3 regions of the Bradyrhizobium sp. WU425 genome follow, and region 1 is predicted to be linked to each of the others. Evidence: riboswitches for the same ligand, from Rfam matches in the RefSeq annotation. Region 1 holds a riboswitch; each other region holds the start of a gene.
What was found. A riboswitch is a leader RNA that binds a small molecule or an ion and turns the genes downstream of it on or off. The one in region 1 is predicted to bind cobalamin.

Region 1 (3,269 bases):
CGACAGCGGAGGAGCAAACGCGGAAACTGTCCACTGCCCAATCGAGATAGTCCTTCCACTGCGATTTGCGCAGCGGCAATCCCTCCCGCAACGCAGCCTCGTCGATCTGGATCATGGTCGCTCCAGCTGCCTCAAGGTCGATGACCTCGTCTCGGATCGCGAGAGCGATCTGTCGGCATGTCTCGCTCCGCGGGATGTCGTCACGGACAAACGACCAGTTCAGGATCGTCACCGGTCCGGTCAGCATAGCCTTGACGGGTTTTTTGGTCAGAGACTGCGCATGTCGCCACCATTTAACGGTCATGGGCTTCGGGCGGGAGACATCTCCAAACAGGATAGGAGGACGAACGCACCGCGAGCCATAAGACTGAACCCAGCCGTGCTTGGTGAATGCGAAACCCAACAGCTGCTCGCCAAAGTATTGAACCATGTCATTGCGCTCGAACTCGCCGTGTACGAGCACGTCCAGGCCGATATCTTCCTGCCAATGCACGGTATGGGCTGTCTCCGCTTTCAGAAGCTGCTCGTACTGCGTGTCATTCAGCGCTCCCCGCGCATGAGCTGCACGCGCATTGCGGACGTCCGCCGTTTGCGGGAAGGATCCGATGGTTGTGGTTGGAAACATTGGCAATGCGAAGGCGACGCGCTGGACGTCGGCGCGCTGGGTGAACGCACTGCGACGGCGACGCATGCTATCGTCGATCGCGGCCATTCGTCCGGCGACGTTCGCACTGTGGATCTTCGGCGATGTTTCGCGAGTGACGGATGCATCCTCTGAGAGCGTGAGTTCATCGGCCACGTCGGCAGCATAGCCAGCCAGCGCTTTGCCCAGTATCGAAAGTTCCTTGATCTTCTGCACTGAGAACGCCAACCACGTCTTCAGATTGGGATCGAGATCGATCTCTAGCTCAATGTCGGTCGGAACATGAAGCAGCGAGCAGGAGGGGGCAATCTGAACACGGTCCCTGCCCAGTTTTTTGACCATGGGAGCAAGTTGGTCGAGTAGCGCCGGCAGATTAGAACGCCACACGTTGCGACCATCAACGACACCGAGCGAGACCACGAGATCTCTACGGGCTCTGGCGACAATCGCGTCCAACTGGTCAGGTGCACGAACCAGGTCGACATGAAGCCCGGCAACGGGCAAGGCCAAGACTGTTTCAAGATTGTCGCCGACAGCCCCGAAGTATGTGGCCAGCATGATTTTAAGGGCCGGCACGGCCTTAGCGAAATGAGCATAGGCCCGGCGGACAGCCGCCCGAGATGCTTCGTCGACGTCCATCACTAGGCATGGCTCGTCGAGCTGGACCCATTCAGCGCCGCGCGAGGCTAGTTCGCGGAGAACATCGACATAGACGGGGAGGAGGCGATCAAGCAGCGACAGCGGATTGAATGCGGGATTTACGCTTTTGCCGAGCTTCAGGAAAGTGACTGGGCCCACTAGGACGGGCCGCGTCTGATAGCCGAGGCTTCTTGCCTCCTCATATTCCTCGATCGGCTTCCGAGAGGCATACGTAAAGATCTGATCCTGGTGAAATTCCGGCACCATGTAGTGGTAGTTCGTATCGAACCACTTCGTCATCTCCTGTGCGGCTACGCCGGGCCCATGCTGAGCGTGACCACCGTCTTGAGCGCCACGCGCCATGGTGAAGTAGGTTTTGAGCGACACAGGACCTTCGTTCCAGCCGTAAACGTCGGGAATGGCGCCGACCATTAGGCTGGTATCGAGCACATGGTCGTAGAGCGAGAAGTCATTCGAAGGAATGACGGTCGCACCGCGGGATTTCTGCCGTGCCCAATTAGCGGCACGAAGTCCACTCCCCGCCTCGAGGAGCTCGGCTTCGCTGGATTTTCCCGCCCAGTAGCTCTCGAGCGCGAATTTGAGTTCGCGTCGTGGGCCGATGCGTGACGTCCCCAGTGTGGCAACGGGAAGCGAAAGGATTGACATAGCTTAGACCCCATGTTGGGGCAAAGGCCATGGCGGACGCAGACAGCGAACATCGCGTGAGCGACAACTGCTTGGCGCACACCGGGACGCCCCGCCCGTGGACGATATCTTGTCGAGGCAGGTCTCCTGGCTCACGGGTCGTCGCTGCTGTCCGGCCTTCCCGAAGCCGCATGGCTTCAGTGACTTCGTTGGACAGCGGCTCGCCGCTTACAGTTGCGGGGGCAGCGCCGGCATTGCACCGGCTTCCCTCTTAGCTCCAGATCAAACGAAATCCGGAGACCGCGACGGCTTGAATTATGCGCACGAGGATCGATGCGTCAACCTACCGATTCTCGCTGCGATATTGCCCAAGCGATTACGAGCGCACTAGGCGGGCACGACGGTCTTGCTCGCGGCCTGGTGAACACGCCCGGATCTGTGGAGGCTCCGCTTGTGAAATGCATTCGCTCCTTGCTCGCGTAACGGTTGAGCTCCACGACCGGAACGAACCCGGGCAGCTTTCGGTATCTGTGTGATCGCGAGGAGGCGACCTTTTCCGTCAGCAGCTTTTCGAACCAGCGCGTCAGGAAGGTGCGATCATCCTCGGCCGGCATCCGTTTGGTCACAGCCCACGAGGCTCCCTAGACATTTCGAAAGCCGGATTGCTCCAGGACCGCACGGATGATCAGGTCGGCTCCTTGGTGTTCGGCGGCCCGCGACCAGGCACGAGGTCGTCCGCCTCCGTGAGGTTGGCCAAGATGATCTTCTCGGTGCAATAGGTGTTCACGTGCTGAGCGACTTTTGCGCCGGCTTCGATGCGTCCGTGGCTGCTCGACGCCGGTCTGCCTCGCCTCGACTCGCGGCCTGCGATGATAGGCCTTAACGCGGCCACTGAGCATCGAGGGCCTTGTCCTTGTTCGTGACAATTTCGACGGTGTCCTCCGACAGAGCCCTTTGAGGGGTTCCTCGGAGTCGCTCAGCGTCTTAAGCTCATAACGATGTTAATCGACCTCGATGCGCCCCATGCGGTCGTGGTCTCCTCAAGGTCCCACATCTACAACTTCGTTCGCGAAATCGAGCGATGAGGCCTTTTGGTCGCGGGCTGCCTATCCTGTCTTGGACGGGACACAGGTGTCAGGGACCGGACAGACCACCGCGCATTGCGGCGTGTCGCAATGGCCCTCGCACTCCGTACATTTTTTGGCATCGATAACGTAAATGTCGCGCTTCAGACTGATCGCCGCGTTGGGACACTCGAACTCACATGCGCCACAAACGGTGCATTGCGAAGCGACGATCTTGTAAGCCATGCCTTCCGACTCCTTAGGCGAGCGATGCCATG
Region 2 (3,269 bases), 1.7 Mb from region 1:
AAGATCAGAAGATCGGGCTGCCCGGCCTGTGCGCGCGTCACCGCACGTCGGCCGGCTTCGAACGCAAATGCCAGCTCCGTGGGGGTGAGCGCAGCTTCGACGCTGAAATCGCGCGTACCGCTGCGCGGCTTGTCGGTCATGATTCCAGCCATCTCCCCCTGCGCCAGCGTGCCGGCGTCGACGACCTCCAGGCTGGAGCCCAGCTCACGCGCGAGCACCGAGATTGCGGCACCGCCGGAGGCAAAGTTCGCCAGCATCGCGATGGTCACTTCCTGCGGATAGGCCGAGACGCCCTGCGCGACGATGCCGTGATCGCCGGCGAAGATGATGATCGGCACCCGCGCCGCGCGCGGCTGCTCGGTTGCTTGCAGGCCCGCAAGCTCGATCGCGAGCTGCTCGAGCCGGCCGAGCGCGCCGGTCGGTTTCGTCAGTTGCGCCTGCCGCGCCACCGCCGCCTCGCGGTGGACTGCGGAGATATCGGGGCATTGTTGGGTGACCCATTCGGGGAGCATGCTGCCTCGCTTGCCTTACGGCCTGCGCTTGAGGATGTAACTGTCCATGATCCAGCCGTGCCGTTCGCGCGCCTCTTGCCGCACGGCGACGATGCGCGGGCCGATCTCGGCCAGCGCGCCGGACATCACGATCTGATCGGGCATGCCGAGATAGGCCCCCCACCAGATGTGCAGGCCCGCCGGATCAAGCGACTGGAATGCCGTGCCGCCGTCGAGCATCACCACCACGGTGTCGACACCTGCCGGCCAACCGCCATCGCGCAAGCGGCGTCCGGTCGTGATCAGAAACGGCTCGCCGATGTCGTTGAGCGGCATCGCATGCGCCGCGCACAGCGTCTGGATCGAGGTGATGCCGGGCACGACTTCGATTGTCGGCAAGGGATCGAGCCGCCGCGCGATACGCAGCGAGGAATCGTAAAGCGAGGGATCGCCCCAGATCAACAGCGCGACCTTGCCTTCGCCTTCGAGATGATCCCCGATCGTCTGCGACCAGACGGCGGCCACGGCATCATGCCAATCGTCCACGCCCTTGCGATAGTCCGCTTCAGCGGCGTCCCGCACGGGCAGATCGAACTCGGCAATACGCGTCCTGTCGCTGGTGAGCGCATCCGCGCAGATCGTCCGCCTGAGATCGGCGAGATCGGATTTTGTAGTCCCCTTGCGCGGGATCAGGACGAGATCGGCCGCGTTGATGGCAGTAATCGCGGCGCGCGTCAGCTGCTCGGGATCGCCGCAACCGATGCCTATCAGAGAGAGCGTGAGCATCGTGGCTGCGAAGGGCGGCCATCATGGCCGCCCGTTCGCTTGTCTCTAGGCCGCGTTGTGCAAACGCGGCGTGACGAGGCCGGGCGCGGTGACGCCGCGCAACGACTTCGCCAGCGCGAGCACGCCGAGATCGGCGAGCGGCTCGATCACGATGACCAGCGCATAGGACGCCGCGAAGGTCGCGATGTTGGCGAGGTTGGTCGCGCCGAAGCCGGAGCCATAAATCGCCCAGAACGCCACCCAGGCGATGACGCCCGCCTGATAGGTCGTCGAAAGCGCCAGCGCCTGGCGGTACTTCAGATCGACATAGGCCGTGTTGCTCGAAATGATCCGCGTGGCGATCGCCTGGATTCCGAACAGCGGCACCAATAGCGTGGTGACGTTCATGCCATATTGCGGCAGGTCGGGCGGCTCGAAGAAGATGCCCTGGAACAGCAGGCCAAACGCGAGGCCGAAGGCCGCAGGCGCCGCGCCAAACAGCAGGAACAAGGTCGAGCCGAGGATGAAGTGCACTTCGGAGACGCCGACCGGGAAGTGCGGCAGGATCTCGAAGAAGATAAACACAAGTCCCGTGGTGGCGAGCGTCCGCGCCGCGAACGACGTGATGCCCTGCTCGCGCACGGTCTCAGCCGCGAGCTTCAGGGCAACACCGCCGACAGCGATGCCGGTTGCGTAACTCAATACGAGCTTGGCGTCCGAGACTAGTCCGGGTTCGATATGCATGGCTCAGATCCTTCTTGCCGTCACACCCGACGGCCTTGGCCTCAAAACATGCACGGCCGGTCTCCTGGCTCGCGGTTCACTGGGAGTCTCCGGCCTTCCCGGGCCTCGCGGCCCAGTGGCTGATCGAAGTCCCTCCCGCTTACAGTCGCGGGGGCGGCTGGGGTTTTGGGCGCCGCAACTGGGTCCGCCCATCCCCATTCCCGATTATGCTCCGGCGCTTTGCGCCGCGTCGAGCACCATGCGTCTCCTGTGTGCCTCTTTCGCCGGCCGGGCGTCAAGGGGCGACGGGCGGACGAGGCGGTCATGACGGATAATTCCCCGCCAGCGCGCCGAACAGGATGACGGCCGCCGTGGAGGCCGCTCCGCCCCGCGCAAGCTGCTCAGCAAGTTCCGAAATGGTGGTGCGGACCAGCCGCTCATCGGGACGGCCGAGCGATTCGGCAAACAACGCCGGCGTGGTTGGGGCGAGCCCGTGCTCGATCAATTTGACGACCAACGCCGGAAACGTCCGCCGGCCCATATAGACCACGGTTGTCGCCTCCGGATCGGCCAGCGCCGCCCAATTGAGATCTGGCGGCAGCTCGCCGGTGACGTCCGCCCCGGTCACGAACTGCACGCGGCGCGAGGTGTGACGCCGGGTCAGCGGAATGCCGGCTTGCGCGGCGGCGACACAGGCCGAGGTGACGCCGGGAATGATCTCGTAGCCGATGCCCGCTTCGCGCAGCGTCTCGAGCTCCTCCTCAAGCCGGCCAAAGATGCCGGCATCGCCCGACTTCAATCGCACCACGCGCGCGCCTGTCACGGCATAGTCGACCAGCAGGCGGTTGACATGGTGCTGCTTGGTCGAGGCCCGCCCTGCCCGCTTTCCCACCGCGACGAGATTGGCGCCGGGCCGGGCCAGATCGAGGATCGCGCCTGAAGCAAGATCGTCATAGAGCACAACGTCGGCCTCGCGCAGCCGCGCTGCACCCTTGAGCGTGAGCAGCTCGGGATCGCCGGGCCCGGCGGAGACAAAGGAGACAAAACCGCTCACCGGTCCTCCGCGATCAGATGGAAGAACGTGCCGGTGGCTTGTCCCCGCCGCGAGCCGGTCTCGGCAATGACCGCACCTGTCGCGTCGTGCACGACCGCCAGCGCCGTGTCGGGCTGCGCGACTATGGTCGAATAGTGGAATTCATGGCCACGCAGGCGTGCACCCGCCTGATGACCCGGCATCGGCGCGGCGAGCTCGGCCAGACGATAGCCCAGATGCATGCGGCGCTTGGCAAA
Region 3 (3,269 bases), 1.7 Mb from region 1:
ACCGAGAGCGGATGACGAAGTTCTGCGAGATTGACGAGCCGCAGCGACGGCAGGCTGTCGCGGCCACGGCGCCAGCCGGCCGCGAACGCGGCAAGATCGGAATCCGAATACGAGAGCACCACGAGATCGGCCGGGTCCTGGCCAATGTCCCTTGGTATCGCGGTCTCCTCGAGACCGCGGCTCTCGCGGAAGACGACGTGCATCAGATACCGGATCCTGAAAGACCGAGTCCCGCCTTGATCGCGGCCTCGTCGATATCGCCGTGCTCGCCGATCACGACCAGCTTTGACTGCCTCGCACCCGCGCCCCAGGGCTGGTCGAACTGGTGGCGCACGCGCTCGCCCACCGCTTGCAGCAAGAGGCGCATCGGCTTGCCTTGCACCGCGATGTAACCCTTGACGCGCAGCACATTCTGCTCGCGCGCCAGACGCTGAACGGATGCAACCAGCGCTTCGATATCGGTGACCTCAGGAAGATCGATCACGACGGACGCAAAATCGTCGTGCTCGTGATCCTCTTCGCCGTCGTGATGCGAGGGACGCGCGGCGAGATCGTTCTCGGCGGCAGCACCGAGGCCGAGGATGAGGCGCGCGTCGATCGCGCCGTCGGTGATCGCCAGCATCGGCACGCGGCGCGACATCTCGGCGGTGATCGCCGCCTTGGCCGCTTCGAGGCCTGCCGCGCCCGCAAGATCGGCCTTGGTCAGCAGCACGATGTCGGCGCAGGCGATCTGGTCCTCGAACACTTCCGACAGTGGCGTCTCATGGTCGAGATTGCCGTCCGCCGCGCGCTGCGCTTCGACGGCAATTGGGTCGGGCGCGAAACGGCCGGCGGCGACAGCTTCGGCGTCGGCAAGCGCGATCACACCATCGACGGTGATGCGCGAACGGATCTCCGGCCAGTCGAACGCCTTGAGCAGCGGCTTGGGCAGTGCCAGGCCCGAAGTCTCGATCAGAATATGATCGGGCCGCACCGGCCTCGACAGCAGCTTCTCCATGGTCGGAATGAAATCGTCGGCGACGGTGCAGCAGATGCAGCCGTTGGCGAGCTCGATGATGTTCTCTTCCGGGCAATTCGCATCGGCGCAGGATTTCAGAATCTCGCCATCGACGCCCTCGCTGCCGAACTCGTTGACGAGCACCGCGAGCTTCTTGCCGTTGGCATTGGCAAGCAGATGCTGGATCAGCGTGGTCTTGCCGGAGCCGAGAAAGCCCGTGACGACCGTGACCGGGACTTTTGCGAGCGAATTCATTCGGCGGCCTCCGGCACGACGGCCAAGGGGGAAATGGGGGGAATGCGGGCAAGCGATTGCTTGCGGAAGATCTCCGGGCGGCTGCGCCAGGGCACAAGGCCGTCGGGCGCGGCCGCATAGGCCGCGGCGCCCGCGACCACGTCGTTCGCATTCGCATCCGAGAGGCGACCATAGACATAGGACCAGCGGCCGGGCGCGCTGAGCGCGACCGAGCAACCCTGGTTGCATGCCGACAGGCATTCGACGGGAACCACGCTGACGCCGTCAGGCACGCCGGCCTCGAGGATCGCACCATGCAGGCGCTTGCCGGGCGTCGTCTCGCCCTCGCCAAGCGTCTGGCCGGCGCGGCAGGTGATGCAGACATGAAGTGTGACGGTCATCGCTTCTTCCAGAATAAACAGCGGGAAGCGAAGAGGCCCACGAACCGTTCTTGCGAAGGCCCGTTTCCCCGTCGCGGAACACCCCGTCCGCCGGTCCAAAATCGTCCGCGCTGGCAGGTCTCCCGGCTTGCGGAGCAGGGTTTCCCCTTCGATCCCCGCCTTCCCGATCCCCAGGGGATCAGTGGCTTCGGGCATCTCTCCGGTCACGGTCGCGGGGGCGGCTGCATTTTGGAACCAAATCTTGCCGATTCGGACCCTATCGCATTCCCTCTTCGCCTGTCGTAGGACAGGAACCAACGCCGGGCCACCATTTGCCCCCGACCGCCTCTTGTCAAGCCGAAGGACCCCGTCCGATGACCTCCGAACCGGATAGCCAGACGGCCGACGAAACCGACGCCCGCCATGCCTCGAAAATGGCGAAGAAGAAGGTCGCCCGCGACAAGATCATGGCGACCAAGAGCGGCGAAAAGGGCCTCATCATCGTCCACACCGGCGCCGGCAAGGGCAAGTCCTCCTCGGCCTTCGGCATGATCGTCCGCTGCGTCGCCCATGGCTTCCCCTGCGCGGTCGTGCAGTTCATCAAGGGCGCCTGGGATACCGGCGAGCGCCGCATGCTCACCGGCCATTTCGGTGACCTCTGCCAGTTCCACGCCATGGGCGAAGGTTTTACCTGGGAGACGCAGGACCGCGCCCGCGACATTGCCGCCGCCCGCGCCGGCTGGGAGAAGGCCAAGGAGCTGATCCTCGATTCGAATCTCCGCATGGTCGTGCTCGACGAGATCAACATCGCGCTGCGCTACGACTATCTCAATATCGCCGAGGTCGTCGATTTCCTGGTGACCTCGAAGCCGCCGATGACGCATGTCGTGCTCACCGGCCGCAACGCCAAGGACGAGCTGATCGACATCGCCGATCTCGTCACCGAGATGACGCTGGTCAAGCATCCCTTCCGCTCCGGCATCAAGGCGCAAGCCGGCGTCGAGTTCTAAGAAACTCGCGATGGCGCGCGCATTGATGATCCAGGGGGCCGGCTCGGACGTGGGCAAATCGCTCATCGTCGCCGGCCTCGCGCGCGCCTTTGTGCGACGCGGCCTATGCGTGCTCCCGTTCAAGCCGCAGAACATGTCGAACAACGCGGCCGTGACTGTCGACGGCGGCGAGATCGGCCGCGCCCAGGCGCTCCAGGCGCTCGCCGCCGGCGTCGAGCCGCACACCGACATGAACCCGGTGCTGCTGAAGCCCGAGACGGATGTCGGCGCGCAGGTGATCGTGCATGGAAAACGCATCGCGACCGCGCGTGCGCGTGAATATGCGGCGATGAAGCCGGCATTGATGGACGCGGTACTGGAGAGCTTCGAGCGGCTGAAGGCGCGCGCCGATCTCGTGCTGGTGGAAGGCGCCGGCAGCCCGGCCGAGGTGAACCTGCGCAAGGCCGACATCGCCAATATGGGTTTTGCGCGCAAGGCCGATGTGCCGGTCGTGCTGGTCGGCGACATCGACCGCGGCGGTGTCATCGCGCAACTCGTCGGCATCAAGACAGTGATCGACCCGGATGATGCCGCGATGATCCAGGGCTTTGTCATCAACAAGTTCCGCGGCGATCCCACGCTGTTCGATGACGGCTACAAGCTGATCGA

Region 2: another riboswitch for cobalamin. It lies ahead of BcanWU425_RS26110 (energy-coupling factor ABC transporter permease); the one in region 1 lies ahead of metE (5-methyltetrahydropteroyltriglutamate--homocysteine S-methyltransferase).
Region 3: another riboswitch for cobalamin. It lies ahead of BcanWU425_RS26175 (DUF1636 family protein); the one in region 1 lies ahead of metE (5-methyltetrahydropteroyltriglutamate--homocysteine S-methyltransferase).

Annotation. Positions count from the first base shown of each region.
Region 1 covers NZ_CP088089.1:7,086,323-7,089,591, forward strand. Annotated here, with positions in the region: gene metE (5-methyltetrahydropteroyltriglutamate--homocysteine S-methyltransferase) at 1-1,948, opposite strand, end outside; cobalamin riboswitch at 2,048-2,247, opposite strand; gene BcanWU425_RS33865 (4Fe-4S binding protein) at 3,034-3,237, opposite strand.
Region 2 covers NZ_CP088089.1:5,370,610-5,373,878, forward strand. Annotated here, with positions in the region: gene cobT (nicotinate-nucleotide--dimethylbenzimidazole phosphoribosyltransferase) at 1-512, opposite strand, end outside; gene cobF (precorrin-6A synthase (deacetylating)) at 528-1,277, opposite strand; gene BcanWU425_RS26110 (energy-coupling factor ABC transporter permease) at 1,323-2,000, opposite strand; cobalamin riboswitch at 2,038-2,256, opposite strand; gene cobA (uroporphyrinogen-III C-methyltransferase) at 2,302-3,033, opposite strand; gene BcanWU425_RS26120 (cobyrinate a,c-diamide synthase) at 3,030-3,269, opposite strand, start outside.
Region 3 covers NZ_CP088089.1:5,384,295-5,387,563, forward strand. Annotated here, with positions in the region: gene cobN (cobaltochelatase subunit CobN) at 1-203, opposite strand, end outside; gene cobW (cobalamin biosynthesis protein CobW) at 203-1,252, opposite strand; gene BcanWU425_RS26175 (DUF1636 family protein) at 1,249-1,632, opposite strand; cobalamin riboswitch at 1,728-1,945, opposite strand; gene cobO (cob(I)yrinic acid a,c-diamide adenosyltransferase) at 1,986-2,621, shown strand; gene BcanWU425_RS26185 (cobyric acid synthase) at 2,632-3,269, shown strand, end outside.